DNA from 3 places in the Arthrobacter paludis genome. Region 1 is predicted to be linked to each of the others. Evidence: riboswitches for the same ligand, from Rfam matches in the RefSeq annotation. Region 1 holds a riboswitch; each other region holds the start of a gene.

Region 1 (9,742 bases):
GCCGGTGATGTTCGGCGACGCCGCGGAGGCGGCGCGGATCGCGGACCGCATGCTCGCGGAGGGCGTCTACGTCACCGCGTTCAGCTACCCCGTCGTGCCGCGCGGGCAGGCGCGGATCCGGGTCCAGCTCTCCGCCGCCCACACCAAGGAGGACATCGAGGCGTGCGTCGGCGCGTTCGTCGCGGCCCGATAGTGGCAGCGCGCGGCGCATTCCCATAGGATGGCATCCGGGTTTCAAAGGATGAAACCCGGGTGCCCTGCGCGGCGCCCCGCCGACCCCAGGAGGCCCCGTGGCCGAGACGCCGACCCGCACGGTGGACCGCGCGCTGCAGCTGCTCGGCGCCGTGTGCGACGCCGGAAGCGTCGGCCTCGCCGAGGCGGCCCGCGGGACCGGGCTCTCGGCGTCCACCGCCCTGCGCCTCTTGCGCACCCTCGAGTCCAGCGGCTTCGTGCGCAAGGACGACGGCGGCGCCTGGCGCCCGGGGCTCCGCCTGGTCCAGCTCGGCGCCCAGGCGCTCGGACACGACTCGCTCGTCGCCCTGGCCCGGGGGCCCCTGGACCGGCTCGTCGCCGCGACCGCGGAGTCGGCGTACCTGAGCGTGCCCGGCGGGCCGCCCGGCCACGGCGTCTACCTCGCCGTCGCCGAGGGGACCCACTCCGTCCGGCACACGTCCTGGGTCGGGCGCGCCATCCCGCTGGAGGGCACCGCCGCCGGCGCGGCCCTCGCCGGGGAGGTGCCCGACGCGGGCTACGTCGTCGTCGACCGGGGGCTCGAGCCGGACGTCACGGCGATCGCCGCGCCCGTGCGCACCGGAGCCGGCGCCGCCGGCCGCACCGTCGCCGCGCTGTCCGTCGTCGCCCCCAGCTACCGGCTGGACGCCGCGGGCGTCCGCCGCATCGGGGGGCTCGTGGCCGCCGAGGCCCGCGGCCTGCTCGCCGCCGGGGGTGCGGACGCCACGCGCGCGGCCGCGCCCCGCCCGCCGCCCACCGCCCCATCCACCGCCCTGCCGCACGCCCCGTCCACCAACCACCCGGAGTTGCCATGACCGCCACCCTGTTCACCCGCCTCGCCGAGCTGCGCACCATCGACGCCGGGGACACGGTCCTGACCGACGCCGCGCTGGTCGTCGAGGACGGGCGCATCGCGTGGATCGGCCCCGCCGCCGCCGCCCCGGCCGCCGACGAGGCCGTCGACGCGGAGGGCCTGACCGCCCTGCCCGGCTGGGTCGACTCCCACACCCACCTCGTCTTCGCCGGGGACCGGTGCGGCGAGTTCGAGGCCCGCATGGCCGGCCAGCCGTACGCGGCCGGCGGAATCCGCACCACCACCGACGCCACGCGCGCCACCCCGGACGCCGAGCTCGCCCGGCTGCTCGCCGGGCGCGTCGCCGAGGCCGCGGCGGGCGGCACCACCACGCTGGAAACGAAGACCGGCTACGGCCTGGACACCGCGGAGGAGGCCCGGCACGCGCGCCTCGCCGCCGGGGCCGTCGACGTCGTGACCTACCTCGGGGCCCACGTCGTGCCCGCCGGCTGGGACGCCGACGCGTACACCGACCTGGTCTGCGGCGGGATGCTGGAGGCCGTGCGCGGCCACGCGGCGTTCGCGGACGTGTTCTGCGAGGAGGGCGCCTTCACCGAGGCGCAGTCCCGGCGCGTCCTGGACGCCTGCCGCGCCGCCGGCCTGGGCCTGCGCGTGCACGGCAACCAGCTCGGGCCCGGCCCCGGGGTCCGGCTCGCCGCGGAGTACGGCGCCGCCTCCGTGGACCACGTCAACCACCTGGCCCCCGGCGACGTCGAGGCGCTGGCCGGGACGTGGTCCGGCTGGGACGGGGCGTCCCGCACCGGCACCCCCGGGACCGTCGCGACCGTCCTGCCCGCCTGCGACCTCTCCACGCGCCAGCCCCTCGCCCCCGCCCGCGACCTGCTGGACGCCGGCGTCCCGGTGGCCATCGCCTCCAACTGCAACCCCGGCTCCAGCTACACCTCCTCGATGGCGTTCTGCGTCGCCACGGCCGTGCTCCAGATGCGCCTGAACATCGCCGAGGCCCTGCGCGCGGCCACCCACACGGCCGCGGTCTCGCTGGGCCTCGCGGGGGAGACGGGCTCGCTCGAGGTCGGCAAGCGCGCCGACCTGCAGCTGCTGGCCGCGCCCTCGGCCGCGCACCTGGCCTACCGGCCCGGGATGCCGATGGTGCACTCCGTGTACAAGGCCGGCCGCAGGACCGCGTAGCCGCAGCGCGGCCCGCGGGCGGTCACAATCCGGTGCTCGCGCGGCCGCGTGGTAGGAATGGGGACATGGCAACCACCGCATTCAAAGGAACCCCCATCCAGACGACCGGGGAGCTGCCGGCCGTCGGCGCCGCCGCCCCCGAGTTCACCCTGACCGGCACGGACCTGGGCGACGTGTCCAGCACCGACCTGTCCGGGCGCCGCGTCGTCCTGAACATCTTCCCGAGCGTCGACACCGGCGTGTGCGCGGCCAGCGTCCGCCGCTTCAACGAGCTGGCCGCGGGCCTGGAGAACACCGCGGTCGTGTGCGCCTCGGCCGACCTGCCGTTCGCGCTGGGCCGCTTCTGCGGCGCCGAGGGCATCGAGAACGTCACGGCGGCCTCCGCGTTCCGCTCCGGCTTCGGCGAGGACTTCGGCGTCGAGCAGGCCGAGGGCCCGCTGCGCGGCCTGCTGGCCCGCGCCGTCGTCGTCCTGGACTCCGATGGCACCGTGCTGCATTCGCAGCTGGTCCCGGAGATCGGCACCGAGCCGGACTACGACGCCGCGCTGGCCGCCCTCAACTAGGGACCGGCACCGCCCTTCGACATCACCCCTTCGGCGCAATGTCACCCGTAGCAACGGGTGACATTGCGCCGAACGGGTGACTTCGCTGAGAATCCGGGGCCCCCTGATGCGGCCCACCGATCAGCGGGCCGCCGCAGCGGCGTCCAGCAGCCGGGGCCCGGCCTTGCGGAACAGCCGGTCAAGCCGGGGCGCGTCCGTGCGGCGCGAGGCGTCGTGCACGGCCTCCAGGGTGAACGCCCCGATCCACACCCGGGCCCGGCGTGCGGCCGCGGCGTCCGCGGCGATGAGCGGCAGCAGGTCGCGGCCGTGCCACAGCGCCAGGTGCGCGGCGTTCACCGCCGGGTCCCACGCCGCGGAGAGGTCCCAGTCCAGGATCCCGACGAGGCGGCCGGCGTCCCAGTGCATGTTGTGGCCCGCCAGGTCGCCGTGGACGAGGCCGGGCGGCACGCCGGCGAACCCGGGCAGGCGCGCGAACACCGTTTCCGCCGCCGCGCGCAGCCCGGGCGGCAGGGCCGCGAGCGTCTCCGCCTCGCGCAGCGGAGTCCAGGGGCCCCGGTAGGCGAACGGGGGCGCCAGCAGGTGGCGCAGCGGGGCCGTGTCGACGCGGGCCAGGTCCGCGAGCACGGCGCGCAGGGTCGCGGCCTCCCCGCGGTGCGGCGGGTGCGCGGCGCCAGGCAGGTACTCGAGCACGACGGCGGCGCGCACGCCCGGGGTACCGTCCGGACCGACGGTGCCCGAGGCCCCCGCGGTCTGGACCCCGCCGTCGTCCCCGCTCCAGACCGGCGAGAGGGAGCGCGGCACCCGCGCCGACAGCAGCGGGGCCAGCGCGTCCGCCAGGGCCGTGCGCCGGGCCAGGTCGGCGGCCGCCGCCGGCGTCCGCGCCATGCGCAGCACCGCCTGGCCGCGCGCCACGAGCACCATGTGTTCGCGGCCACCCTCCTCGACCACGCCGCCGGCCCAGTCCGGGCCCGGCCGGAGCCGTCCGGCGAGGCCGATCTCGGCGGGCAGCGGCGGTCGGGTCATGGCGCCATTGTTCCGCACCTAGGATCGGAGCATGCAGCCAGAGCCGGACGCCCGCACCGCCCTGCCGGGGAGCCGCCGCGTCCCGTGGCTCGAACTCGGCATCGTCCTCGCGCTGTCCCTGGGCCAGTCGGCCGCCTACGCCGTCGTGGAGCTCGCGGACAAGCTGACGCGCGGTCCCCTCGGCGGGCAGACGACGACGATGAACCCGCCGCTGAGCGACCGCCGCTACTTCGACCTGACGTACCAGTTGCTCGACATCGCGTTCGACCTCGCGCCCGTGGCCCTGGTCTTCCTGCTGTTCGCCCTGGGCGGCCGCAACGGGTTCCGCGCCATGGGCTTCGACCTGCGCCGGCCGGGCCGGGACGCGGCCTGGGGGCTGCTGCTCTTCGCCGTGATCGGCGTGGGCACGCTCGGCGTGTACGCGGCGGGCCGGGCGGCGGGTGTGACGACGGCGATCGTGCCCGCGGCACTGGACCCCTATTGGTGGACGGTTCCCGTCCTGCTGCTCTCGGCGGTCCGCCACGGGATCCTCGAGGAGACCATCGTCGTCGGCTTCCTGCGCGACCGGCTGGCCGCGCTCGGGTGGGGCACCGGCGCGTTCATCGCGGCGAGCGCGCTGCTGCGCGGCTCCTACCACGTCTACCAGGGCTTCGGCCCGTTCCTGGGCAACGTCGCGATGGGCGTCGTGTTCGCGTGGTTCCACGTGCGCACGGGCCGCGTCATGCCCCTGGTCGTCGCCCACGCGCTGCTCGACGCGGCCGGGTTCGTCGGGTACGCCCTCTTCGGGGCGGCCATCGGCATCGGGGCCTAGACGCGGCGACGGCGGCCCCGCACCGCGGGACCGCCGTCGAGCACTGCGCGGCCTGGGGCTACAGCGTGATGGGGCCCGTGGGGGTCTCGAACGTCACGGAGAGGATGCCCGGGATGCCGTTGGGTGCCTGCCATTCGACCTCGACGTCGTCGCCGACGGGGGAGCGGTCCGGCTGGCCCAGCCACTCGCGGACCCGGTCGCGGGAGCCGGCGATGCACACCTTCGAGATCCGGCCCTGCGGGTCCGGGATGGCGTTGGAGGGGTGCAGGGCCTCGGTGCCCTCGTCCCAGCGGAGCATGTAGGGCACCTGCGGGTCCGCGATGAGGCCCTTGATGCCGATCTGCTGCCAGGTGAGCTCCTGCCCGTCGGGGAACTTGCGGTTGCCGGGCACCGACTTGCGGCCCAGCCGCTCCTCGAACGGGGCGAGGTCGTCCACGGCGACGCACCAGCCCATCCAGCCCCCGCCCATCTCCGAGCGGGCGCGCACGGCCTGGCCGAACGGCGCCTTGTCGCTGGCCGGGTGGTCGAGGACCTCCACCACCTCCAGGTACTGGCGGTTCTTCAACGGAAAGATGACGTTCCGGGTCCCGAAGCGCGGGTGGACCCCGCCCTTGACGGACTCGAGCCCCAGGGTCTTGGCGACCCGCTCGGCCGTGGCCGTCAGTCCGTCGGGTCCGCAGGCGTAAGAAACATGGTCCAACCTCATGGATTCATGATGTCACCTTGTGAAGTGCGTCTCGACTTAGGGTGGCCTAACCGGCGCAACAATGCGGCGATCGCGGACCCGACGGTGTAGGGCCCGGAGGGCGGTGCGTCACATTGCGACGGGGCGGCTTGCCGCGGCGGCCCCGGGTGCCGGAGACTTGGGGGACGGTCATGAGCGCCAGCGTCAAACCCCGGTTTGCTGGCCGGCAACCCTCCACTCGCGGTGGGGTGCCCCGGGTGAGGACCAGGTCCGTTGCCACAAGGCAACGGACAAGCGCGGGTCGATCCCGCACGCAGGCCGCTGGCGTGCGTGGCGTGGAGGCGGCCCCGACGAGAAGGGGAGACCATGTCCCAGAACTGGAACTTCGAGACCCGCCAGATCCACGCCGGCCAGGCGCCCGACCCGGCGACGGGGGCCCGGGCCCTGCCGATCTACCAGACCACCTCGTTCGTGTTCCCCAGCGCGGAGAGCGCGGCCGCCCGGTTCGCCCTGCAGGAGCTGGAGCCGATCTACACGCGGATCGGCAACCCCACGCAGGAGGCCGTCGAGACCCGCATCGCCGACCTCGAGGGCGGCATCGGGGCCCTGCTGCTGGCCTCGGGCCAGGCGGCGACGACGTTCGCGATCCTCAACCTCGCCCAGGCCGGGGACCACATCGTGGCCAGTCCGAGCCTGTACGGCGGCACGCAGAACCTGCTCAAGCACACGCTGGCCAAGCTCGGCGTCGAGACGACGTTCGTCGCCGACCCCGACGACCTCGAGGGCTGGAGGGCGGCGATCCGCCCGAACACGAAGGCCCTGTTCGGCGAGGTCGTCTCCAACCCCCGCCAGGACGTCCTCGACATCGAGGGCGTGGCCGGCGTGGCGCACGCGGCCGGGCTGCCGCTGATCGTGGACAACACGCTCGCCACCCCGTACCTGGTCCGGCCGATCGAATGGGGCGCCGACATCGTCGTGCACTCGGCCACCAAGTACCTCGGGGGCCACGGCACGGCCATCGCGGGGGCCATCGTGGACTCCGGCAACTTCGACTTCGCGGCCGACCCCGAGCGGTTCCCCGGGTTCAACACGCCGGACGAGTCCTACAACGGGCTCGTCTACGCCCGTGACCTCGGCGCCAACGGCATCCTCGGGGCCAACCTCGCGTACATCCTCAAGGCCCGCGTGCAGCTGCTCCGCGACCTGGGCTCCGCCGTCGCGCCCCTCAACGCCTTCCTGATCGCCCAGGGGCTCGAGACCCTGAGCCTGCGCGTGGAGCGCCACGCCGCCAACGCCCAGCGTGTCGCCGAGTTCCTCGAGGCCCACCCCCAGGTCGAGTCGGTGGCCTTCGCCGGCCTGCCCTCGAGCCCCTGGTACGAGCGCGGCCGCAAGTACGGGCCGAAGGGCATCGGCGCGATCGTCGCGTTCGAGATCGCCGGGGGCAAGGACGCCGGGCAGGCCTTCATCGACGGGCTGTCGCTGCACTCCCACGTCGCCAACCTCGGCGACGTGCGCTCCCTGGCCATCCACCCGGCGTCCACGACGCACGCCCAGCTCAGCGAGGAGGAGCGGCTCGCCGCCGGCGTCAAGCCGGGCCTCGTCCGCCTGGCCGTCGGGATCGAGCACATCGACGACATCATCGCCGACCTGGAGTCCGGTTTCGCGTCCGCCGGCGCGCACCCGACGGCCTCGGCGCAGGCGGTGCGGTGAGCACCAACGTGGACACTCCGCAGGTGACGCGGGGCGCCGTCGGGACCGCACCCGACGGCGTCCTGCGGCGCCTGCACACCGGGCCGTTCGACTTCGAGACGGGGGGCCGGCTGCCCGCCGTCGACATCGGGTTCGAGACCTGGGGCACGCTGAACGAGGACGCCTCCAATGCCGTCCTGCTGCTGCACGCCCTCACCGGCGACACCCACGTCGCCCGCGGTGAAGGCGACGAGCCCGGCTGGTGGGACGGGTTCGTCGGCCCGGGCCTGACGGTCGACACCGAGCGCTTCTTCGTGGTCGCGCCGGCCATGCTCGGCGGCTGCTACGGCACCACCGGACCCGCGTCCCCGGACCCGAACGGGAACCCGTGGGGCTCGCGCTTTCCTTTCACGACCATCCGCGACTCCGTGCGCCTCGAGGCGCGGCTCGCCGACGCGCTTGGGATCGGCGCCTGGCACGCGGTGCTCGGCGGTTCCATGGGCGGGGCCCGCGCCCTGGAATGGGCGGCCTGCCACCCGGAGCGGGTCAGGCACTGCCTGGTCATCGCGGCGACGGCCGCGGCCAGCGCGGAGCAAATCGCGTTCGGCCAGGCCCAGTCCGCGGCCATCCGCCTCGATCCCGGATTCCGGGGCGGGGACTACTACGCGGACGGCGGATTCCCGGACGCTGGCCTGGCCCTGGCCCGGCGCATCGCGCACATCACCTACCGCGCCGAGCCCGAGCTGGACCTGAGGTTCGGCAACCGGGCGCAGGGCGCGGAGGACCCGTACGGATCGGCCACGCGGGACCGCGGGCGGTTCCAGATCGAAAGCTACCTCGACCACCAGGCGGACAAGCTGGTGGGGCGGTTCGACGCCAATGCGTACCTCGTCCTGAACGACGCACTCGTCGGACACGACGTCGGCCGCGGGCGGGGCGGCGTCGAGGCGGCCCTGGCGGGGCTCGCGGGCGTCGAGTTCATGGTGGCCGCCGTCGACAGCGACCGGCTCTACTGGCCGGAGCAGTCCGAGCGGCTCGCTTCCCTCCTGCCCGGCGCGCCGGGCGTGCAGTACATTTCCTCGCCCCTCGGCCACGACGGGTTCCTGACGGACATCCAGCAGCTGGACGGCGTCCTGCGGGAGACCATCTTCGCCTGAGGCGCCGTCCCTCCGCGCTGTCCGGCCCCCTGGGGAGACGGGCCCGGCCAAGCGCGCCCTCCACCCGCCGCCTGCGCGCGCACAGTGCAGTCCAGTGCGCGCTGGTGGCGCCCCCGCGGTCCCCCTGACCGCCAAAAGGCCGTCATCACGGCCCTCGACGCTTCCCGGATTCCCCGCCGCAGTGCAACATAATCCACCCGCTGTGAGGCCTTGACGCGCATGGTCCTTCGCCCCTTGCAACGGACCAACCCGCTGGTAGGTTTCCCGGCAAGGCGCCCGTGGGGGGCGCCCCGCCGAATTTGGGGCGCCGCATCGTGGGGATTGCGGCGGTTCGGCACACAACCGAATCACTTGGGGATCATCATGACGAACATCCGTTGGTCCGCCGCCGCCGTGACGGCCGCGGCCACACTCGCGGTGGGCGGCTCCACCGCCTATGCCCTGCAGGCCATCGTGCCTGCCTCGCCGCCGACAGGCGTGACCGCCGACAACTCCGGCGACCAGACGAACGGCACCGCCTACTGGGAGGCCTATTTCGGCGGCAGCTGCACCAAGGTCGAGGGCTTCGCTCCGGGCGCCACCAGCTACACCATCGGCGCCCCCAGCCCCGGCCACGTCTGGTTGGGCGTCGTGGTCAAGGCCGGCTCGGGCGACGGCGAGAACACCGTCTACTCCAGCGACATCGTCGCCGGGAATTCGTACGGCGCGTCGAATGACAAGGAGATCAGCCACGTCATCCTCTGCCAGGGGCCCGCGCCGTCGAGCGCGCCCCCGGAGACGGAGGACCCGGAACCGACGGAGACGGGCGGGGAACCGTCCGGGAGCGCCAGCGTGACGCCGACGAAGAGCGAGGAGCCGGAGCCGACGCCGACGAAGAGCGAGGAGCCCACGCCGACGCCGACGCCGACGAAGACGGAGGAGCCCACGCCGACGCCGACGCCGACGCCGACGAAGACGGAGGAGCCCACGCCGACGCCGACGCCGACGCAGACCAAGGAGCCGCAGGAGCCGACGCCGACGCCCACGCCGACGCCGACGCCGACGCAGACCAAGGAGCCGCAGGAGCCGACGCCGACGCCCACGCCGACGCAGACCAAGGAGCCGCAGGAGCCCACGCCCACGCCCACCGCGTCTCCATCGCCCAGCCCAGCCGGGGGAACGCAACCGGTTCCGCCCAGCCCCGACCCGACCCCCAACCCCACGCCATCGGACTCGCCGAGCGGGCAGCCCGTGGGTGGCGTCGCGGGTCCGGGCGGCGGGCCCACCGGCGGAGGGACGACAGGCGGCTTCCCGGTCCCCGGCATCGTGCACACGGACGGCGGGGAGTTGACGTCGGCGTCCAGCACGGCCTCGTCCGCGTGGACACTCGCGGCGACGCTGGGCGGGCTCGGGCTGCTCGGGGCCGCGGCGGTCGCCAACACCGCCAGGACGCGGCGCTCCGGAGCCGACGACTAGCGGGCGGGTGCGATGCGCTCCGCCACACCGGCGACGGCGGTGCTGGTGGCGGCCGGCCTCCTGCTGGGGGCCTCCGGTGCCGTCCTCGGCGGTCCGCCGCGGGGCGGCCCCGAGGCGTCCGCCGTG
Region 2 (9,742 bases), on a different contig from region 1:
CCGCAGAAGTCCTCCGTCATCGCGGCGGTGGCGCCGAGGAGCGAGCCGTCCATGAAGACCTTGACCGGGCCGAGGGAGAGCCAGTCGTCCCCGAAGCCGGCGCGGATGCCCAGGTCCAGCCCGCGCCCGGCTCCGGTGCCGCGGAAGTCCTCGGGGTCCGCCGCGAGCGGCCGCAACGCGTCGAGGGCGGGCATAAGCTGGGCGCGCGCGTGGAGGCGCCCGGTGTCCCGGGCGAGCTGGTAGGCGGCGAGCTCGGCCGGGCTGTGGCCGATCCAGCCGCCCCCGACGCCGGCCTCCGTGAACCCGGTAATCCCGGCGGCGGCGTAGCGGCGGGTCGCGGCGTCGAGCGCGTCGGCGATCCGCTCGGCCGGGTACGGCAGCAGCATCGACTGGACGAGTTGCTGGGCCGCCTCCTCGACGAGCCCGGTGGGCCGGCCGGCCGCGTCGCGGACGACGGCGCCGCCGGTCGGGTCCGTGAAGCCGGGGTCGAGCGCGCCCGCGCGGCGCAGTGTCTCCGTGTTGGTGATGGAGCAGTGCCCCGAGGTGTGGCGCAGGTACAGGGCGCGGCCGCCGCTGGCCGCGTCGAGGCGGTCGATGTCCGGGAACGCGCCGCCGTGGTGCTTGTGGTTGAAGCCGGTCCCTTGGATCCAGCGGTCGGGGGCGCCGCCGGGCAGCGCGTCCAGCCGCCGGGCCTCGGCCTCGACGCGGGCGTAGACGTCCTCGAGCCCGCGCGCCGTGGACAGGTCCACGGCCTCCAGCCCCAGGCCCCACCACGCGGTGTGGCAGTGGGCGTCGATGAAGCCGGGGACGACGGCGGCGCCGCCCGCGTCGAGCACGGCTTCGGCGGCCAGGCCGGCGACCTCCTCGTCGAAGCCCGCGATCCGGCCGGCGAAGACGCCCAGGGTGCGGGCCCGGGGGCGAGAGGGGTCGAGGGTGACGATGTCGGCGTTGGTGACCAGCAGGTCGAGTCTCATGGTGTTCCTTGCGGCAGGGATGGAGCGGTGGTGCGGGACGACGGCGGCGGGGCGGCCGCCGCCGTCGTCCATGCGGCCGTGCTGGGCTAGTGCTTGAACCCGGGAAGGTCGACGCTGAGGCGCGGCGCGACGGCCCCGGCCACGGCGGTGAACAGGCTCAGGAACACGAGCATCGCGGCGGCGGGCCACCAGTGGCTGCCGGCGGCCGCGACGGCGCCCGTGGCGGCCAGAGGCACGAAGCCGGAGAGCATGCCCGCGGTGTTCTGGGCGAAGCCGACGCCGGTGTACCGGGTCGCGGCCGGGAACAGCCCGGTCAGCACGGTGCCCGAGGCGGCGTACGGGAAAGACAGGGTGGCCACGGCCAGGACCATGCCGGCGACGACCAGGGGACCGCTGCCGCTGGTGATCAGCCAGAAGGCGGGCAGGGTGGCGACGGCGGAGAGCACGCCGCCCCACAGGATGACCCGGCTGGCGCCGAAGCGCTCGCCGAGGCGCCCGCCGGCGATGAGGACGGGGATCTCGACGACGGCGGCGATCATGCCGCCGAGCAGCATGAGCGAGGGGTCGTAGCCGAGCACGTTCACGCCGTACCAGACGACGAACGCCGTGACCAGGTAGAAGCCCCCGACGCCGAGCAGGGCGGCGGCCATGCCGACGATGATCTGCAGCCAGGACTGGGCAAGCGTGGTCCGGATCGGGGCCTTCTCGACGGCGTCGTGCTCCATGAGCTCCTGGAAGACCGGGGACTCCTCGAGGCGGCTGCGGATGTAGAGGGCGACGAGCAGCATGGGGATCGCGGCCAGGAAGGGGATGCGCCAGCCGAAGGAGTTGAAGCTCTCCTGCGAGAAGAACAGGGTCATCAGGAAGAACCCGCCCGAGGAAAGGATCGTGCCGATGGGCGAGCCGATCTGCGGGATGGCGGCGTAGCGGGCCCGCTTGGCCAACGGCGCGTTCTCGACGACGATCGTCATCGCGCCCGACCATTCGCCGCCGACGAACAGGCCCTGCAGGACGCGCAGCAGCACGAGCAGGACCGGGGCAGCGATGCCGATGGCCGCGTAGGTGGGGAGCAGGCCGATCAGCCCGGTGACGAGGCCGATGCCCACGATCGTGATCATCAGGACGCGGCGGCGGCCGATCCGGTCGCCGAGGGCCCCGAAGAACATGCCGCCCAGGGGACGGGCCACGAGGCCGACGCCGAACGTGGCGAAGGAGGCCAGGGCGGCCGCCGTCGCGTTCTCGTTGGCGAAGTATTGGACGTTGAAGACCAGCGCGGCCGCCGCGCTGAACAGGAAGAAGTCGTACCACTCCATGGCGGTACCGAGCAGGGCGCCGAGGGTGACCTTCCGCGCCTCCTCTTCCGAGATCTGCCGGGTGGCCCCGGCCTCGAGATGGTGGGCCGGAACGGCGTTGGTGGTGGTGGCCATGTCTCCTCCGCGGGACGCGTGGTGGGTGATGCCGGCCGGGTCGGCCCCGGCCACCACCCAGCATGCCCTGGACCCACGCGTTCTTGTGTCGCCAATCACATCCGGTTCCGTAGACTGGCGTGTGCAAATGCCCAATTTTTGCCCGCGGAGGCCGTGTTGGAGACCCCTGAAGCAGCCGGACTGTCGGATTCCGACGCCCGGCGCTGGAACGAACTGCTCGACGGCCTGGACGCGGAGGAGTTGACGGACGCGTTCCTCGCCCGGGTCCTCGAGCTCGAGGACTACCGCGGCGGTCCGCTTCCGGCCCGCGAGATCCGCCGGACCGGCACCGCGTCGTTCGAGGCCCTGATCGCGGGGCTGCGGCCGGGGGCCGACCGGGTGGCCCTCGAGGCGGAGCAGCAGGACATCGCCCTGGAGGTCGGGGTGTCGCGGGCCAGGGCAGGGATCCCGGTCGCGTCGCTGATGACGGCCATCCGCCAGGACTTCACGGTGCTGTGGGACCGGCTGCGCGGTCAGGCCGGGCCCGGCGACGCGCCGCTCCTGGTGCGGCAGGCGGACTCGGTGTGGCGGATCGTCGACGAGTACGCAGCCTTGACGCAGGCGGTCTACCTGCGCGAGAGCCAGCGGATGGCACTGGAGGAGAGCTCCGCCCGCCAGGCGCACCTGGCGGCCCTACTCGGTCCGACCGCGGCGACCCCCGCCCAGCTCGAGGCGATCGCCGAGGGGCTCGGCATCGATGCCGGGACGCCGCTCTGCGTCGCCGTCGCACTCGGTGACGCGGCCTCGGGATTGCGGATCGCGGCCGCCCAGGCGGAGCGCCGGGGAGTCCTCATGATGGCCCACCCGTCCGCGGACGGCCTCACGGTCCTCTGGGCCCCGGGCCGGCCGGGCTCCGCGGCGGCCGAGACCACCGAGCGGGTCCGGGCCCTGTCCTGCGGCCTGGTCGAATCGGTCGACGGGCTCGCCGGCATCTGGCCCGCGGCGCGGCTGGCGCGCGAATTGGCCGGCCTGGCCGATCCCGTGGATGGGCGGGCCGCGACGCTGGACGACGCGTGGCCCCGGATCGCGCGGCTCCGGCTGGCTGAGGCGGGCGTGCCCCTCGGCGCACCGGTCGACTCGGCACTTGCCGGCTGCGGACCCGCCGAGCACACGCGGCTGGTCGAGGCCGTCCGCGCCTACCTCGAGACGGGAAGCGTCGCCGAGGCCTGCCGGCGCGTGTTCTGCCACCGGAACACCCTCATGAACCGCCTGCGCCGCTTCGCCGACCTGACGGGCATCGATCCGACCGTGCCGAGGGAGGCCGCCCGCCTCGTGATCGTCTGGGCGTAGGCGCGGGCGACGGGACAGCGCGCAGCAGGCCGGTGGGCGGACCGGCGCCCCAAGCGCGTCGCCGGGCGGACCGGCGCCTCAGGCGCGCCGCCGTCGTCCGCCCCCGCACACCCTATGGCGCCGGTGGCGCCCCACGTGACTCCCAGCGACGCCTCCGGTTGCCGCGACATTGTGAAACAGGGCACAATCGGCCCTGAATCAAGAGTCCCTGCCGCGAAGGCCCTGGCCGGCGGGGCGGCAACCCTCAGGCTGTAGCGGGGTGCCCCAGGTGACGATTCGACGCGCGCCAGCCCGGCGCGCGTAAGTACGGCGCCGCAGGGGACGCGGCGCGTGGAGAGCGAAAGGCACACCTATGACCGAAACCGCCATCACCCCGGACTTCGACATCGACCTCGAGGAGGCCACGGTCCGCGCCGAACGGCTCGAGGCCGCGGGCCGCAACTGGTTCGAGCGCATCGGGCAGGACCCGGGGAACGCCGACCTCGTGTTCCGGGCGCGTGGAGAGGGAATCGGCTCGGTCGCGACCCGGATCACGGCCGGCCGGCACGAGTTCACGATCGACGAGCCGGCGGCCCTGGCCGGCGACGACGAGGGCACGAGCCCCGTGGAGGCTGCGCTGGCCGCGCTCATCTCCTGCCAGGTCGTGGTCTACCGGCTGTACGCGCACCAGCTGGGCATCCGCGTCGAGGACATCGCGATCGACGCCGAGGGCGACCTGGACGTCCGCGGCCTGTTCGGCACGGCCGACGGCGTCCGCCCCGGCTTCTCGGACGTCCGGCTCAAGGTCACCCTGACCGGACCCGAGCCCCGGGAGCGCTACGAGGAACTGCAGCGGACCGTCGACGAGCACTGCCCGGTGCTGGACCTGTTCCGCAACCCGGTACCCGTCTCCGTGGAGGTCGCCAAGGCCTGACCCGGAACGCCGGCGGCGCCGGGACGCCACGTTGGGTGGTGTCCCGGCGCCGCTGCGCGTGAGGGCTCGGGCGGGGGCCGCTGCGCGTGAGGGCCCGGGCGCGGGCGGGCGCCGCTTGCGGGCGCGCGCCCGCGCCCGGAGGCGGGGCTACGCCTCGACGGAGCGCTGCCGGCCGCCGGTCTTGCCCTCGATCGTCTCGGCCGGGGTGCCGGCCTGGACGGCGATCTTGCGGGGCTTGGCAGTTTCCTGGACCGGGATGGTCACGCTGAGCACGCCGCGGTCGTAGTGGGCCGCGATGTTCTCAGTGTCCAGGCCCTGGCCCAGGCTCAGCTGCCGCACGAAGCTGCCTCCGCGGCGCTCCCGGGTGATCCACTGGACGTCCTCGTCGGCGTTGAGCGTGCGCTCGGCCCGGATGGTCAGGAGCTGGCCGTCGACGTCGATGTCGACGGAGTCCGGATCGATGCCGGGCAGGTCGGCGCTGAGGACGTAGTGGTCCCCTTGGCGGAACAGGTCCATCGGCATCTCCCGCAGGGCGCTGCGCCCCTCGAGGAGGGCGCCCGCAACGCGGTCGAGCTCGCGGAACGGGTCGAACATGGTGGCCATTGCGATCAACTCCCTTTCGCGGCACCGGGGTGCCTTGTCGTGGTCTTCCTAGGGCGTCCCTAGAGTTGAGTCTCTCCGACTCAACTGTTATGAGATTAGCACTCTCCTGATGTGAGTGCCAGATCTTCGCCACGCCGTGGGTGAACGCGGATGCGCGGTCGGTGGACGGATAGTCTGTGGGGCGTTCCCACGGGGGGTGAGGGAACATCCCCGCCCCCGTCGAAGGAACCCATGCCGAAGCTTTCCGCCGCCCTTCCGGCCGCAGCCGCCGCACTCGCGTTGGCGCTGGCCGGTTGTTCCGCCCCGTCCCCCGAGCCCGCCCCCGCCGCAGCAACGGAGGCCATCGACAGCGCCACGGACCACAGCCCGGAGGACGCACTCTTCGCGCAGACGATGCTCCCGCACCGCGAGCAGGGCATCGAAATGACCGACATCCTCCTCGCCAAGCCGGGGATCGACGACGACGTGGAGGACGTGGCCCGGCAGGTCGGCGCCAACCACTCCAGCCAGGCCGAGCAACTGGGCGCGTGGCTGAAGGCCCAGGGCGAATCGACCTCCCCGCAGCAGGCGACCGACGGGCTTCAGCGCTCCATGGAGGGCCTGCTCTCCGACGAGGAGATGGACCGGCTCCGCGACGCCCCGGCCGGCGAGGCCGAACGGATCTACCTCGCCGGAATGATCGAGCACCACCAGGGTGCCGTCGCGATGGCCCAGCAGCAGGTGAGCGATGGGTTCAACGACCAGGCCGTCGGGCTGGCCCGGCAGATGGTCGACCACCACCGCGAGGAGATCGCCCAGATGGAGCAACTACTCTCCCGGTACTGAGCGCCCGCCGGCGCGTGCGCCCGGGACGCTCCGCCCCCGGGACGCTCCGCCCGGGGTCGCTCCGTCCGGGGTCGCTCCGTCCGGGGCGGATGCCATGGCTGATCGGCGGCGGGCTCCGCGTTCAGAACGGCGGGACGTCGTCGTCCGATGGTCCCTCGTGTGGCTTGACCGGCGAAGCGGCAGCGGCCTCCCTCGCGGCGACACCCCGGCGGAGGTCTTCGAGGCCGTAGGCCCAGACCTTTTCCGAGTGGGGATCGACGGGGATGGCCCGTGGGGACTCCGCAGCCGGGGCTGGTTCGCGCGGAGGCGGTGGCCCGTGAATGGCCCAAGGGATCTCCGGCGCGGTGATGTGGCGCCGGCCCGTGACGGTGGTGAACTCGATGGCGCCGCCGCCGAGCGGCGTGGAGCGCATGAGTCCGGCGGTGTCCAGTGCATGGTGGCGGGCGCAGTCGGGGTGGAGATTGTCCAGGCTGGTCTCCCCTCCCGCGGCCCACTCGATGGCATGGTCGTTCTCGCGGGCCGGCATGTTGCAGCCGCCGACGCTGCAGGTGGGTTGCCGGGCCTTCAGGACCCGCTGCTGCGCGCGGCTGGGTCGGTAGCGGGCCCTTCCATAGTTGGGACGGGCCAGAGCCGACGGCGGCGTGAACAGACCTCGCCAGTCGACGGCCGCTGGGCAACCCCCCGGGGGCGGCGCGGGAGACCCGGTGCACAGTGCGGCACGGATGGCCCGGCGCTCCCGGTCGGCCGGCCGGTACTTCCGGGCGGCCATCGCGACGATGGTGCGCCCATCGGGCCCGGTATAGAGGCGGTCCCAGGTCGCGGCGGAGGCGGCCAGCGCGAGGGCGGTATCCGTGTCGAGGGGTCCGTATCCGACGAGATGCGCCCCGCCGGCAGAGCCCGCCCGGGTATCGGCAGCGGCCGGTTCCCCGGGGTCCAGCCCATGCTCTGCATCGCCGCCCGCGACCTCTCGCCGAAGGACCTCGGTTTCCACAGCGGTCCCCGCACCAGCGACACCGCCCGCCGCCCCCTGCGGCAGCGCCGCCCATGACGAGCCGGACGACAACGCGGCGGGCTCCGTAACACCCGACGCGCCTTCGTCAGCAGGCTGGTCATCCCCCTCGGGGTGCAGCTCGTCCCGGCCCTCGACTCCGGGACGGGCCAGAATCTCAGACTGGCCTTCGCTGTCGGCGCTGTCGGTGTCGGCACGGTCGCGTCGGGCCCCGTCGGCGCCGCGGTCGGACGGGGCCCCGACAGCTCCCTCGAAAGCGCAGACGGGCTCGGCTCCGGCTCCGGCTTCCCTCGCGGCGCCCTCTCCCCTCGCGGCGCTCTCTCCCCTCGCGGCGCCGACGGCCGTCGCGGCACCGGTCTCGGCGGCGGAGTCCGTTCTGGTCGCGGTGGGAAGGCAGGTGTGCGGCAGGAGGACCATGACTTCCGCGCGGATGTTCTCCCATGCGGAGGCTTCCTCGGTTCCGAGGACAAGCTCCACGAGGACGTCGGCGCGGAGTTGCGTCATGGTGCGGGTTTCCCCGGGCTGGCTCTTGAGTTCCGCCGCGATGTTGGACAGGCGGTCCGCCACGGCGACGCCGTACTCGGCGGGGATCTTCGCGAAGAGTTCGGCCATGCCCTCCTCGCCGGGGGAGACCACGACGGCGCGGTCGGCCCGGTGACGCCGGACGCGCTCCTTGGCGGGACCGGGGCCGAGCTTTTGCCTGAGGGACTTGGCCGTCCGCCCCAGGGTCGCGGGATTGGTGGTCGGCGCCCTCTGGAGCAGTTCGCCCTCGAGCCAGGCGCGGCGCAGCCCGTTCTGGGCGAGTTCCCCGGCCACGGATCGCAGGTAACCCTCGCGAGTGGCCTCGTCGACGTCGGGCCCCGGGGGCTCCAGGGGTTCGGGCTGGACTTCCTGACACGCCTCCACGATGGTGCGGGCATGCAGACCCGAGATCGACCCCTCGGAGAGCGCGGCGAGGACCTGGGGATGCTCCTGCTCCAGGTCCAGAGCCTCGACGATGCGGATTTGCATGGTCCGCTCCGAGAGGTGGAGCGCCTGGGCGAGCGTGAATGCCAACGACGTCTTGAGCCAGCCGCCCCAGGCGGGCGTGGGGGCGCCGAGCTCGCAGCGAAGCCGCGCCGTGGCGTCGGCATCCGCCGCCTTTCCGCTGGAGCGTTCGGCCAGGTCGCTGATCTCGCGCTGGTGTTCGAGCCCCATGGCCTTGGCCGCCGCGGCCAAGGCGACGTGGGTATCGGACTCGAGGCACCGCCGCCGGGCCTCCAGCGCCATGGCGACGGCCTCTGCTTCGGCCAGGGAGAGCTCGGCATCCGGGGCAATCCAGAGCCGCCCATCGGCAAATCCGGCCCGCTCGGGCGCGACCCCACGAATGGGCAGGAGCGCGCCAGGACGGTCCGGGCCGGGAGCCGGGGGTGCGAAGTCCCGCACCCGGACTTGGGACGCCGGCTCGGCGGGAAGGCCGTCGCCCGGGACCGGCGTCCCAGCCGAGGCGGCGCCGCCACCGACGACGGTCGGGCGCTCGGCGCCGGCGCCGGGGGTACCGGCACCCGCGCCAGGGACACCGTCACCCGTGCCGCGCGCAAACCCTTCGCCCAAGTCCATGCGACCAGACTAGAAGAGACCTACGACACATTGGCGCTGGGTACTCAATTTGTGGAAAACCCGTTCTAGTCGCTGCCCCGTCGTCCACGCGAATCGGCCGCGGCGCGGCCGCCGCGCCCCGCAGCGCCGCCACCCGCGCCGCCACCCGCGCCGCGCCCGCGCTAGACCCGCCGCGCCCGCGCTAGACCCGCGCCCCGCCCGGGCTCGCCCGGCGCTACACCCGCTGCCCGGCGATGATCTTCTTCGCCGCGTCCAGGTGGGCGGTCGTGCACTTGCCGCCGTACCCGGCTTCGTACATGTAGTAGTCGTCGAGCCGGCCCACGCGCTGTGCGCCCATGACGTCGGAGATGCAGTCGGCCATGTGCTCGGTGCCGTTCGAATTGCCATAGACGCGGTTCATCGCCGCGTCCATGGCGTCGGGGTCGTACCCGTAGGCCCGGTACTGCAGGATGTGCCCGCATTCGTGGTACTGGACCGCCACGGCCAGGGCGTGGTCGGGGTGCAGGGACTTCCCCCTCGGATCAAGCATGGAGAGGTGGATCAGTTCCTCCACGTACAGCCCATCCCCGGTCCACCAGGCCTTGAACATGGCCCAGTTCAGGTTGTCCCGGGCGGCCTCGAGCGGCACCCCGGCGCACCACTGGGCGATGTTGGCCGCCGCCGCCTGGCCCCAGACGCCGATGTCCGTGGTCGACGTCGATGCGTAGGCCAGTTCGCCCGCCGGGACGAGCAGCGGATCGACCTTCGCGAGGAACGCCGCGGTCTCGGCCCTGACGACGGCCCGGGACGGCCCGAACGAGCCGTCCGCGTACCCCGCCGTGACACCCCGGTCCCGCAGCCAGGTGGCGGCCCGGTAGAACGCGGAGGACGGCGACATGTCCGTGAACGGGGACGTGGTCGGTGCCGTGAACGAGCCCTCGCCGCCCAGCCGAAGCAGGAAGCCCGCCAGTTCGCCACGCGTGACGGGGTCGCCGGGCCGAAACGTCCCGTCGCTGTAGCCGACGGAGATCCGCGCGGACGCGAACCAGGAGATCGCCTCGAAGTTCGCGCCGCCGACGGCGAC
Region 3 (9,742 bases), on a different contig from region 1:
TGCACGACGTCGTGGCCCACTCCCTCTCCGTGATGATCGCGCTGTCCGACGGCGCCGCCGTCGTCATCAAACGGGACCCCGAACGGGCCTCCGAGGTGTTGCGCGAACTCTCGGCGACGGGCCGCGGGGCGCTGGCGGACATGCGCCGCGTGATCGGCGTCCTGCGGGACGGGACCAACGCCCCGCTGGCTCCGCAGCCCGCGAGCTCGTCCCTGCGCGAGATGCTTGACGGCTTCCGCGTCGCCGGGCTGCCGCTGGAGTTCACGCAGGAGGGCACGCCCCTGCCCGACGACGCGGCCTTCCAGCTCACCGTCTACCGGATCGTCCAGGAGTCCCTGACGAACGTCCTGCGCTACGGCCGCGGCGTGGCCCGCGTCGAGGTGGCCATCGCGCGCGACGGCGACACCGTCCGACTCCGCGTCGCCGACGACGGACAGTTGGCCGGCCAGCCCCGCGAGACGATCGGCAGCGGGCAGGGGCTCCGGGGCATCGCCGAGCGCGCCGCCATCTACGGCGGCTCCGCCTACGCCGGGCCAGGGCCCGCCGTCGGCTGGGTCGTCCACGCCATCCTCACGGTCCCCCGCGAGGGGGACGTCCCGCACACCCCGGAGAGTGACACCGATGAACGAGACCCCGTACGGCGCCCCTGACCACGGCCCCGGCGACCCCGGTGGGGTCACCGTCCTGCTCGTGGACGACCAGCCCCTGCTGCGCATGGGGTTCCGGCTGATCCTCGAGGGCGAACCCGACCTGCGCGTGGCCGGCGAGGCCTCCGACGGCGCCGAGGGCGTGCGGCGGGCGGCCGAGCTGCGGCCCGACGTGGTGCTGATGGACGTGCGCATGCCGGCCATGGACGGAATCGAGGCGACGCGCCGGATCGCCGAGCAGGTCCCGGACTCGCGGGTCATCATCCTGACGACCTTCGACCTCGACGAGTACGCGTTCTCCGGCCTGCAGGCGGGCGCCTCCGCGTTCCTGCTTAAGGACGTCGCGCCCCAGGAACTCGTCAATGCCGTGCGGCTCGTCGCCAGTGGCGACGCCGTCGTCGCCCCCCGCGTCACCCAGCGCCTCCTCGAGACCTACGTCCGGCGGCCCGCCGCGGCCGCCGGGCGGCCGGCCCCGCCGCCCGCGCGCGACCCGCTGCTGGAGGACCTCACCCCCCGCGAGCTGGAGGTCCTGGGGGCCATCAGCGAGGGCCTGTCCAACGCGGAGATCGCCCACCGGTTCTTCCTCTCCGAGGCGACCGTCAAGACGCACGTGCGGCGGATCCTGACCAAGCTGCACCTGCGCGACCGCGTGCAGGCGGTGGTCTACGCGTACGAGACCGGGCTCGTCGTGCCCAGCCAGGGCCTGGACTACTAGGGGGGGCGCCGTGAACATCGAGTTCCTGCGCAACCCCTGGCTCCTCGTCGCCGTCGTGCTGCTCGCCGGGGGAGCGTTCCTGCTCGTGGTGCTCTCCCTCGACGCCGCGGGGTGGGCCTGCCTGGCCGCGGGGCTCGCGGCGCTCGCGTTCGCCCGCTACCGCCAGGGGGTGTGAGCACCGCCGGTAGCATGGCTGGCACCACGCCCCGACCGGGAGGAACCACGCAGCCCATGGCCACGCCGACCGCCGCAGCCACCACCCACGCCCGGGATCTCGGCGAGTTCGTCGCCGCGTCCCCGTCCAGCTACCACGCCGCCGCGGAGGCCGCCCGCCGGCTCGAGGCGGCAGGGTTCGTCCGCCTGGACGAGCGCGAGGCCTGGCCCGCGGGCCCCGGGGCCCGGTACGTGGTGCGCGACGGCGCCGTCATCGCGTGGGCCGTCCCCGAGGGCGCCGGGCCGACGACGGGCTTCCACATCCTCGGTTCGCACACCGACTCGCCGTCCTTCAAGCTCAAGCCCCGGCCCACCACCGGGCGCGACGGCTGGCTGCAGGCCGGGGTCGAGGTCTATGGCGGGCCGCTGCTGAACTCCTGGCTGGACCGCGAACTCGTCCTGGCCGGCCGCGTCGTCACGCTCGACGGCGCCGAGCACCTCGTGCGCACCGGGCCCCTGCTGCGGCTGCCCCAGCTCGCCATCCACCTGGACCGCGACGCGAACGACGGGCTGGCCCTGAACCGGCAGGCCCACCTGAGCCCCGTCTGGGGCACGGGGGACCCCGGCCGGGCGGACCTGCTGGCCGAGGTCGTCGCGGGGACGACCGACCCGGCCGGGGTGGCCGGGTACGACCTGGTCGTCGCGGACGCGCAGGCGCCCGGGCTCTTCGGTGCCGGCGACGAGTTCCTGGCCTCGGGGCGGCTCGACAACCTCTCCTCCGTGCACGCGTCCGCCGTGGCCCTGGCCGGGCACGCGGCCGAGGGGGCGCCGGGCGGGCACATCGCCGTCATGGCCGCGTTCGACCACGAGGAGATCGGATCCGCCACCCGCTCCGGCGCGTCCGGCCCGTTCCTGCAGGAGGTCCTGGAGCGCGTGTCCGCCTCCCTCGGCGCCGACGCCGCGGACCGCGCCCGCGCCTACGCCGACTCCGTCTGCCTCTCCGCGGACGCAGGGCACGCGGTGCACCCGAACTACCCCGAGCGGCACGACCCGGCCAACCGCCCGCTGGCCGGGGCTGGCCCGCTGCTGAAGATCAACGCCAACCAGCGCTACGCCACCGACGCCCACGGCGCCGCCCTGTGGGCCCGCCTCTGCGCGGCCGCCGACTCCCCCTACCAGGAGTTCGTCTCCAACAACACCGTCCCCTGCGGGTCGACGATCGGGCCGCTGACGGCGACGCGCCTGGGCATCCGCACCGTGGACGTGGGCATCGCGCTGCTCTCGATGCACTCCGCGCGGGAGATGTGCGCCGTGGAGGACCCGCTGCGGCTGGCCCGGATCGCCGCCGAGTTCTTCCGCGCGTAGCCGGCGCCGGCGTCGTCCCCTCCACCGGGTCCCGCGGCCGTCCACAGGGCCCCGCCCGGGGCCCGGTGAGGGGCGTCTCGCCCGTTTAGGGTGGTGCCGGGCCATCGGGTAGGATGGTGCAGGCTGTTTGTGCCTTGCCCGCCCCGGGCAAGGCGAACGCCAACGCACAGAACCTCCTGTTACGGAAAGACCGTGACCGCTTAGCCCAAAGGAGGTGGGTTCACATGCGTGCTTACGAACTGATGGTGCTGATCGACCCCGAGGTCGACGAGCGTACCGTCGACCCGACGCTCAACAAGTTCCTCGAGGTCGTCCGCAAGGACGGCGGGAGCATCGACAACGTCGACATCTGGGGTCGCCGCCGCCTGGCCTACGAGATCAAGAAGAAGTCCGAGGCGATCTACGCCGTCGTCAACTTCACCGCGACTCCGGCCACGTCCGCGGAGCTGGACCGCCAGCTGAACCTCAACGAGACGATCCTGCGCACCAAGATCACCCGTCCCGAGGACCAGAAGGTTTCCGCGAAGTAGTTCCCGCGGTTCCGCACCCGTAGTAACCGACGCCAGGAGGCACCATGGCAGGCGAGACCGTCATCACGATCATCGGCAACCTCACCGCTGATCCCGAGCTCCGCTTCACGCCCTCGGGCGCGGCGGTGGCGAACTTCACCATCGCCTCCACGCCGCGGACCTTCGACCGCCAGACGAACGAGTGGAAGGACGGCGAAACGCTGTTCCTTCGCTCCTCCGTGTGGCGCGAGGCCGCGGAGAACGTCGCCGAGACGCTGACCAAGGGCATGCGCGTCATCGCCCAGGGCCGGCTGAAGTCGCGTTCCTACGAAACCAAGGAAGGCGAGCGCCGCACCGTCAACGAGCTCGAGGTCGACGAGATCGGCCCGTCGTTGCGGTACGCGTCCGCGAAGGTGACCCGCGCCCAGCGCTCCGGCGGTGGCGGCGGCGGGTTCGGCGGCGGAAACTCCGGCTTCGGCGGGGGCAACGCCGGGTTCGGCGGCCAGCAGCAGTCCGGCGGCTTCGGCGGGGGCAACCCCGGCCAGGGCGGCCAGGGCGGCGGCTGGAACCAGCCCGCGGACGATCCGTGGTCCTCGTCGGCCGGCAGCAACGCCGGCTGGGGCAACAGCTCCGGCGACGACGAACCGCCTTTCTAGAAACAACCAACATCCACCATCCCGCAGACCCGGTCTGCGGGCTCCAACCATAGAGGAGCTCCACGATGGCTAAGGCTGAACTCCGTAAGCCCAAACCAAAGTCCAACCCCCTGAAGGCCGCTGACATCAAGGTCATCGACTACAAGGACGTCACCCTGCTGCGCAAGTTCATCTCGGACCGCGGCAAGATCCGTGCCCGCCGCGTCACGGGTGTCTCCGTCCAGGAGCAGCGCAAGATCGCCCTGGCGATCAAGAACGCGCGCGAGGTTGCCCTGCTGCCCTACTCCGGCGCTGGCCGCGGCTAAGGAAAGAGGGAACACACCATGGCTAAGCTCATTCTGACCCACGAAGTGACCGGACTCGGCACCGCCGGCGACGTCGTCGAGGTGAAGGGCGGCTACGCCCGCAACTACCTCCTGCCGCGCGGCTTCGCCATCACCTGGAGCAAGGGTGGCGAGAAGCAGGTCGAGGACATCCGCAACGCCCGCGCGGCGCGCGCCGTCGCGTCCCTCGAGGACGCGCAGGCGCTGGCGGCCAAGCTCGGCTCGCAGCCGGTGAAGATCCAGGTCAAGGCCGGCGAGGCCGGCCGCCTGTTCGGCACCGTCAAGCAGTCCGACGTGGCCGCGGCCGTTGAGGCCGCCGGCCTCGGCTCCATCGACAAGCGCATGGTCGAGATGCCCGAGCACGTCAAGTCGCTGGGCAACTACCAGGCCACCGTGCGCCTGCACGAGGACGTCTCCGCCACGGTCGACCTGCAGGTCGTCGCCGCGAAGAAGAAGTAACCACCGCGGCCGCCGCGCCGCACGGCCCACCGCCTCCGGCGGTCCGGGCCACCCCGAGGGGGCCCCGCCTGTCCAGGCGGGGCCCCCTCGCGTCTTGCGAAATGTTGCGGGCCCCCTTTGACGGCCCCTGTGGGGGCCCGTAGCGTGGAGAACGAATCAAGAGAGCCAACGACAAGCCCTGGCTGGTTGGCCGGCAACCCTCTACCGGTAGTGGGGTGCTCCAGGTGACGATTCGGCCTCCGGGAGCCCCCGGACGGCAAGTACCGCACCCGCGGTCCGCTTTGGTGGTACGCGGTGTGCCCAACGCGAAGGACGCACCATGCCGCTCTCCCAGGACCTCAGCCCGTTGGCCCTCCGCAGCTCGTTCGCCCGCTACCCCTCCGGCATCGCCGCGCTCTGCGCGATCGTGGACGGGGAGCCGCAGGGCATCGTCGCGTCCTCCTTCACCGTGGGGGTCTCCCTCGAGCCGCCGCTGGTGATGTTCGCGGTCCAGAACACGTCCCGCACGTGGCCGCTCGTCCGCCAGGCGGGGCGCATCGGGGTCTCGATCCTCTCCGAGCAGCACGACGGCGTGTGCCGCCAGATCGCCTCCCGGGACGGCGACCGCTTCGCCGGCCTCAAGCTCGATTCCACGGACGAGGGCGCGCTCTTCCTGCAGGACGCCTCGCTGTGGCTGGACTGCTCCGTCGAGAACGAGGTCCCCGCCGGCGACCACACGGTGGTGCTGCTGCGCGTCCACGGGCATTCCACCCTCGACGGCGCCGAGGCGCCGCTGGTCTTCCACGACTCCGGGTTCCACACGCTGCGCCGCGACGCCCTGGTCTAGGTTCGTCGAGGCCTCCGGGCCAACCCCCCGTGGAGGGCCGCCTCCGGCCCTTGGAGCACGCCGACGAGAGCCGGGTTCCCCGCACGGGGGAGAAGCCCACCGCGCACATCTCGCCGGCGCGCGTGGTCGCGTCCGGGAACCGGCAGCGCCCGGAGCCGACGCTGCCCTGCCCCCACGTCACCGGGGTGCGCCCGTCGGGTCCCCGATGCGCCGCAGCGACGCCTCGGCGTCCGCGCGTCCGGTGCCGTTGGCCACGGCCGCATCGATCGCCCGGGGGATCGGCGGCCCCGGGACGGGTCTTGGGCCCGCGCCTGCGGAATGTATGCCGGGGCGCAGGCGGATGCCCGGTCCCCGACGCGGGCGGGACCACGGCCACACGCTCCGCATCCGAACGCCGGCGGCGGGCCGCCGGAGGACCCGCCCTCCCCGCCACGTGGACCCGCGCTTGTGGAAAACCGCGGTGGGGCCGTGGATAAACCGCTGGACTAGACCGGATTCGACGGGTTTTCCACGGACCATCCGCGCCACGCCCGACACCCATAGAGTTCCAATCCACAACAGTGGAAACAAGAAACGCCTAGTCAAACGGCGATTATCTCGAAAAATAGTTCTCAATCCACAGGTTCTTCCCCAAGCTGTGCACACAACACGCCGTAATGCCCACAGCTCATCCACACCTCCTGTGGATAACTCGCTTGGCGATCCCCGGGGGCGGGCCTATGGTTGCGGGGTTCCCCCACTATCCACAGGCCCGCCGAATCCACGGCCGGGGCACCGGACCGCCCGCCGGCGGTGCCGGCTGGGATACTGGTGGGGTGCCGGTGCGGCCGCGACGCGGCCGCCGGCTCAGCGGGAAGGGGATACGGTGTCGCTGACGCAGACGGAATCGGGGGCCAGCGCCAGGGAGTCGGACTTCGGGCGCACGCCCCCGCAGGACCTCGTCGCCGAGCAAAGCGTGCTCGGCGGCATGATGCTGTCGAAGGACGCCATCGCCGACTGCGTCGAGGCGCTGCGGGGGGTCGACTTCTACCGGCCGGCGCACGAGTCGATCTTCGAAGCCATCATCGACCTCTACGGCCGCGGCGAGCCCGCGGACGCCGTGACGGTCTCCGACCTGCTGACCAAGCGCGGCGAAATCACCCGCGTGGGCGGGCCGGCCTACCTGCACACGCTGATCCAGTCCGTCCCGACGGCCGCGAACGCCGGCTTCTACGCGGAAATCGTCCGCGAGCGCGCCGTGCTGCGCCGCCTGGTCGAGGCCGGGACGAAGATCGTGCAGATGGGCTACTCGCAGGACGGCGAGGTCGACGCCATCGTCAACGACGCGCAGGCCGAGATCTTCAAGGTCGCCGAGCGCCGCACGGCGGAGGACTACGTGCCCCTCCGGGACATCATCGAGGGCACGGTCGACGAGATCGAGTCGGCGGGCAGCCGCGGCGAGGGCATGATCGGGGTCCCGACCGGCTTCTACGAGTTCGACGAGCTCACCCAGGGCCTGCAGGGCGGCCAGATGATCGTCATCGCGGCCCGTCCGGCCATGGGCAAGTCGACCTTCGCACTCGACTGGGCCCGCTCGGCGGCGATCAAGCACAACCAGACGACGGTGTTCTTCTCCCTCGAGATGGGCCGGAACGAGATCGCCATGCGCCTGCTCTCGGCGGAGGCGAGCATCGGCCTCCAGGACCTCCGCAAGGGCACGGTCAAGGACGAGCAGTGGGGGAAGATCGCTACCACGATGGGCCGGCTCAACGACGCGCCCCTCTACATCGACGACTCGCCCAACATGTCCCTGATGGAGATCCGGGCGAAGTGCCGCCGCCTGAAGCAGAAGCACGACCTCAAGCTCGTGGTCCTGGACTACCTGCAGCTGATGAGCTCCGGCAAGCGGGTCGAGTCCCGCCAGCAGGAGGTCTCCGAGTTCTCCCGCGCCCTGAAGCTGCTGGCCAAGGAGCTCCAGGTCCCCGTCGTCGCGCTCTCGCAGCTGAACCGCGGGTCCGAACAGCGCACCGACAAGAAGCCGATGGTCTCCGACCTGCGCGAGTCCGGCTCGATCGAGCAGGACGCCGACATGGTCATCCTGCTGCACCGCGACGACGTCTACGACAAGGAATCGCCGCGCGCCGGCGAAGCCGACGTGATCGTCGCCAAGCACCGCAACGGCCCGACGAAGACCATCGTCGTCGCGTTCCAGGGCCACTATTCGCGGTTCAACAACATGGCGACCGACGGCGGCGGCTTCTAGCCATGTGCCGGCTGCTCGGGCTCGCCGCCGGGGACGCGCGGGTCCGCGCCACGTTCTGGCTGCTCGAGGCGCCGGACGGCCTGCTCGCGCAGTCCCGGTCCCACCCCGACGGCACCGGCCTCGGCACGTTCCGGGAGGACGGGACGCCCAGGGTGGAGAAGCGCCCGATCGCCGCCTACGAGGACCTGGGCTTCGCGCGGGCCGGCCGCGAGCGCTGGTCGACGACGTTCGTCGCCCACGTCCGGCACGCCACGGCCGGGCGGCGCGCCGTCGAGGACACGCACCCCTTCGAGCTGGAGGGCAGGATCTTCGCCCACAACGGGACGGTCGGCGACCTGGAGCGGCTCGAAGGGCACCTGGGTCCAGACCTGGGACTGGTGCGCGGCGGCACCGACTCCGAGCGCCTGTTCGCTCTGGTCACGCGCGAGATCCGCGCCGCGGGCGACACGGCCGCCGGAATCCGGGCGGCCGTCGGCTGGGTTGCGGAGCAGCTGCCCGTCCGGTCGCTGAACTTCCTCCTCGCCACGGCGACGGACCTGTGGGCGTTCCGCTACCCGGACACCGAGAGCCTGTTCCTCCTGCGCCAGTCCGCGGGCGACGCGGTCCCCGAGGCGACGACCAGCGAGGGAATGCGCGTCCGGGCCGGGACGCTGGCCGGGCACGCCGGCGTCGTCATCGCCAGCGAGCGCATCGGGCCCGCACTGCCCTGGGAGGAGATCGAGCCGGGAACGCTGGTGCACGTGGGCCCCGACCTGGCGGTCACGCGGCAACGGGTGCTCGCCGGACCGCCGGCGCGCCCGATGGCGGCCGGCGACGTCCACCACGTGGCGGCCGACGGCGGGCCGGCCCCTAGTCCTTGACCCGGAGGAACAGGTCCGTGCGCATCGACTCCGGGTCCGCATCGGGGCCGGGTTCCGTGACGTAGACCTCCCACAGCGGAAGCCCCGCCTCGTGGCCGCTGCGCGCGGCCCAGTCCACCAGCGACTGCCAGGCGCCGGGCAGCCCGTCGTAGGGCCCGAGGTGGCTGACCATGGCGACCGCCCCCTCGGGCAGGACCGACGGGACGACGACGAGGCCGTCCCCGGCGGGGTGCTCCCCGGAGAGGCGGTGGTCCACCGCGAAGCCGATCTCCAGGTCGGCCGTGTCATCGGGCAGGCGGTGGTGGAGGGCGAAGGCCGGGCCCACCGGGCTCAGCCCCTCGGCGTCGAGGACGCGGGAGATCGCGGCGAAGGCCCGGTCGTAGAACCCGCGCATCTCTCCCCAGGACATGTCCGTGGCCCGGACGACGGCGGTGCGCGCCTGGGCCACGTGGATGACCGCCGGCTCGCGGCGCGGTTCGAAGTGCGCCTTGGTCATGGCCTGCTCCTCGGTGGTGGGCCGATCCCTGTGCGTGCCACTGTACGACGGCCGGTCGGACGCGGAAAGGGAGGCCCGGTCCGGCGGTGCCGGTGGAGGCGGCCTGCCGGGGCGCGTCCCGGCGGGCTCAGCCGGCCAGGGTCCGCCCCCGCCGCAACCACCGGACCCACGCCTGCAGCATCAGCGCGGCAGCGGCGACCCAGGCGGCCGCAGCGATCCACACGCCGACCTCGCCCGTGCGCACCATGACGCCGATCCCCTCGTGGCGCCCGAAGAAGATGGTCGCCGCCGAGAGCATGCCCAGCGGGAAGACGATGCTCCACAGGCCGGTCTCGTAGCGCAGCGGGTACCGGCGGACCAGGTGCCGCCAGATGCCGAAGACGACCAGGAGGGGGATCCACCACATCCCCACAGCCCAGAGGACGAAGCTCGCCCCGGCGACGAAGGACCGGGTCGAGACGACGGACGGGAACTCCGCGGGCAGGGTGAGC

Evidence for each region. A riboswitch is a leader RNA that binds a small molecule or an ion and turns the genes downstream of it on or off. The one in region 1 is predicted to bind S-adenosylmethionine.
Region 2: linked by a shared signal. The riboswitch ahead of AC1Q5D_RS16800 (OsmC family protein) and the one ahead of AC1Q5D_RS08280 (bifunctional o-acetylhomoserine/o-acetylserine sulfhydrylase) in region 1 are both predicted to bind S-adenosylmethionine.
Region 3: linked by a shared signal. The riboswitch ahead of AC1Q5D_RS13495 (flavin reductase family protein) and the one ahead of AC1Q5D_RS08280 (bifunctional o-acetylhomoserine/o-acetylserine sulfhydrylase) in region 1 are both predicted to bind S-adenosylmethionine.

Annotation. Positions count from the first base shown of each region.
Region 1 covers NZ_JBXAEW010000008.1:52,405-62,146, forward strand. The annotation lists gene AC1Q5D_RS08245 (glycine C-acetyltransferase) at 1-193, shown strand, start outside; gene AC1Q5D_RS08250 (IclR family transcriptional regulator) at 291-1,046, shown strand; gene hutI (imidazolonepropionase) at 1,043-2,233, shown strand; gene tpx (thiol peroxidase) at 2,299-2,796, shown strand; gene AC1Q5D_RS08265 (phosphotransferase) at 2,917-3,819, opposite strand; gene AC1Q5D_RS08270 (CPBP family intramembrane glutamic endopeptidase) at 3,851-4,630, shown strand; gene AC1Q5D_RS08275 (VOC family protein) at 4,689-5,336, opposite strand; SAM riboswitch class IV at 5,503-5,618, shown strand; gene AC1Q5D_RS08280 (bifunctional o-acetylhomoserine/o-acetylserine sulfhydrylase) at 5,682-7,025, shown strand; gene metX (homoserine O-acetyltransferase MetX) at 7,022-8,161, shown strand; gene AC1Q5D_RS08290 (hypothetical protein) at 8,525-9,616, shown strand; gene AC1Q5D_RS08295 (hypothetical protein) at 9,613-9,742, opposite strand, start outside.
Region 2 covers NZ_JBXAEW010000025.1:3,297-13,038, reverse strand. The annotation lists gene AC1Q5D_RS16815 (amidohydrolase) at 1-974, opposite strand, end outside; gene AC1Q5D_RS16810 (MFS transporter) at 1,061-2,401, opposite strand; gene AC1Q5D_RS16805 (PucR family transcriptional regulator) at 2,555-3,730, shown strand; SAM riboswitch class IV at 3,927-4,043, shown strand; gene AC1Q5D_RS16800 (OsmC family protein) at 4,083-4,643, shown strand; gene AC1Q5D_RS16795 (Hsp20/alpha crystallin family protein) at 4,791-5,246, opposite strand; gene AC1Q5D_RS16790 (DUF305 domain-containing protein) at 5,478-6,071, shown strand; gene AC1Q5D_RS16785 (HNH endonuclease signature motif containing protein) at 6,193-8,679, opposite strand; gene AC1Q5D_RS16780 (S-layer homology domain-containing protein) at 8,894-9,742, opposite strand, start outside.
Region 3 covers NZ_JBXAEW010000015.1:65,689-75,430, reverse strand. The annotation lists gene AC1Q5D_RS13535 (sensor histidine kinase) at 1-650, shown strand, start outside; gene AC1Q5D_RS13530 (response regulator) at 622-1,362, shown strand; gene AC1Q5D_RS13525 (hypothetical protein) at 1,373-1,537, shown strand; gene AC1Q5D_RS13520 (M18 family aminopeptidase) at 1,594-2,880, shown strand; gene rpsF (30S ribosomal protein S6) at 3,105-3,410, shown strand; gene AC1Q5D_RS13510 (single-stranded DNA-binding protein) at 3,455-4,045, shown strand; gene rpsR (30S ribosomal protein S18) at 4,111-4,350, shown strand; gene rplI (50S ribosomal protein L9) at 4,369-4,827, shown strand; SAM riboswitch class IV at 4,982-5,096, shown strand; gene AC1Q5D_RS13495 (flavin reductase family protein) at 5,147-5,653, shown strand; gene dnaB (replicative DNA helicase) at 6,519-7,895, shown strand; gene AC1Q5D_RS13485 (class II glutamine amidotransferase) at 7,898-8,755, shown strand; gene AC1Q5D_RS13480 (GyrI-like domain-containing protein) at 8,745-9,251, opposite strand; gene AC1Q5D_RS13475 (tellurite resistance/C4-dicarboxylate transporter family protein) at 9,379-9,742, opposite strand, start outside.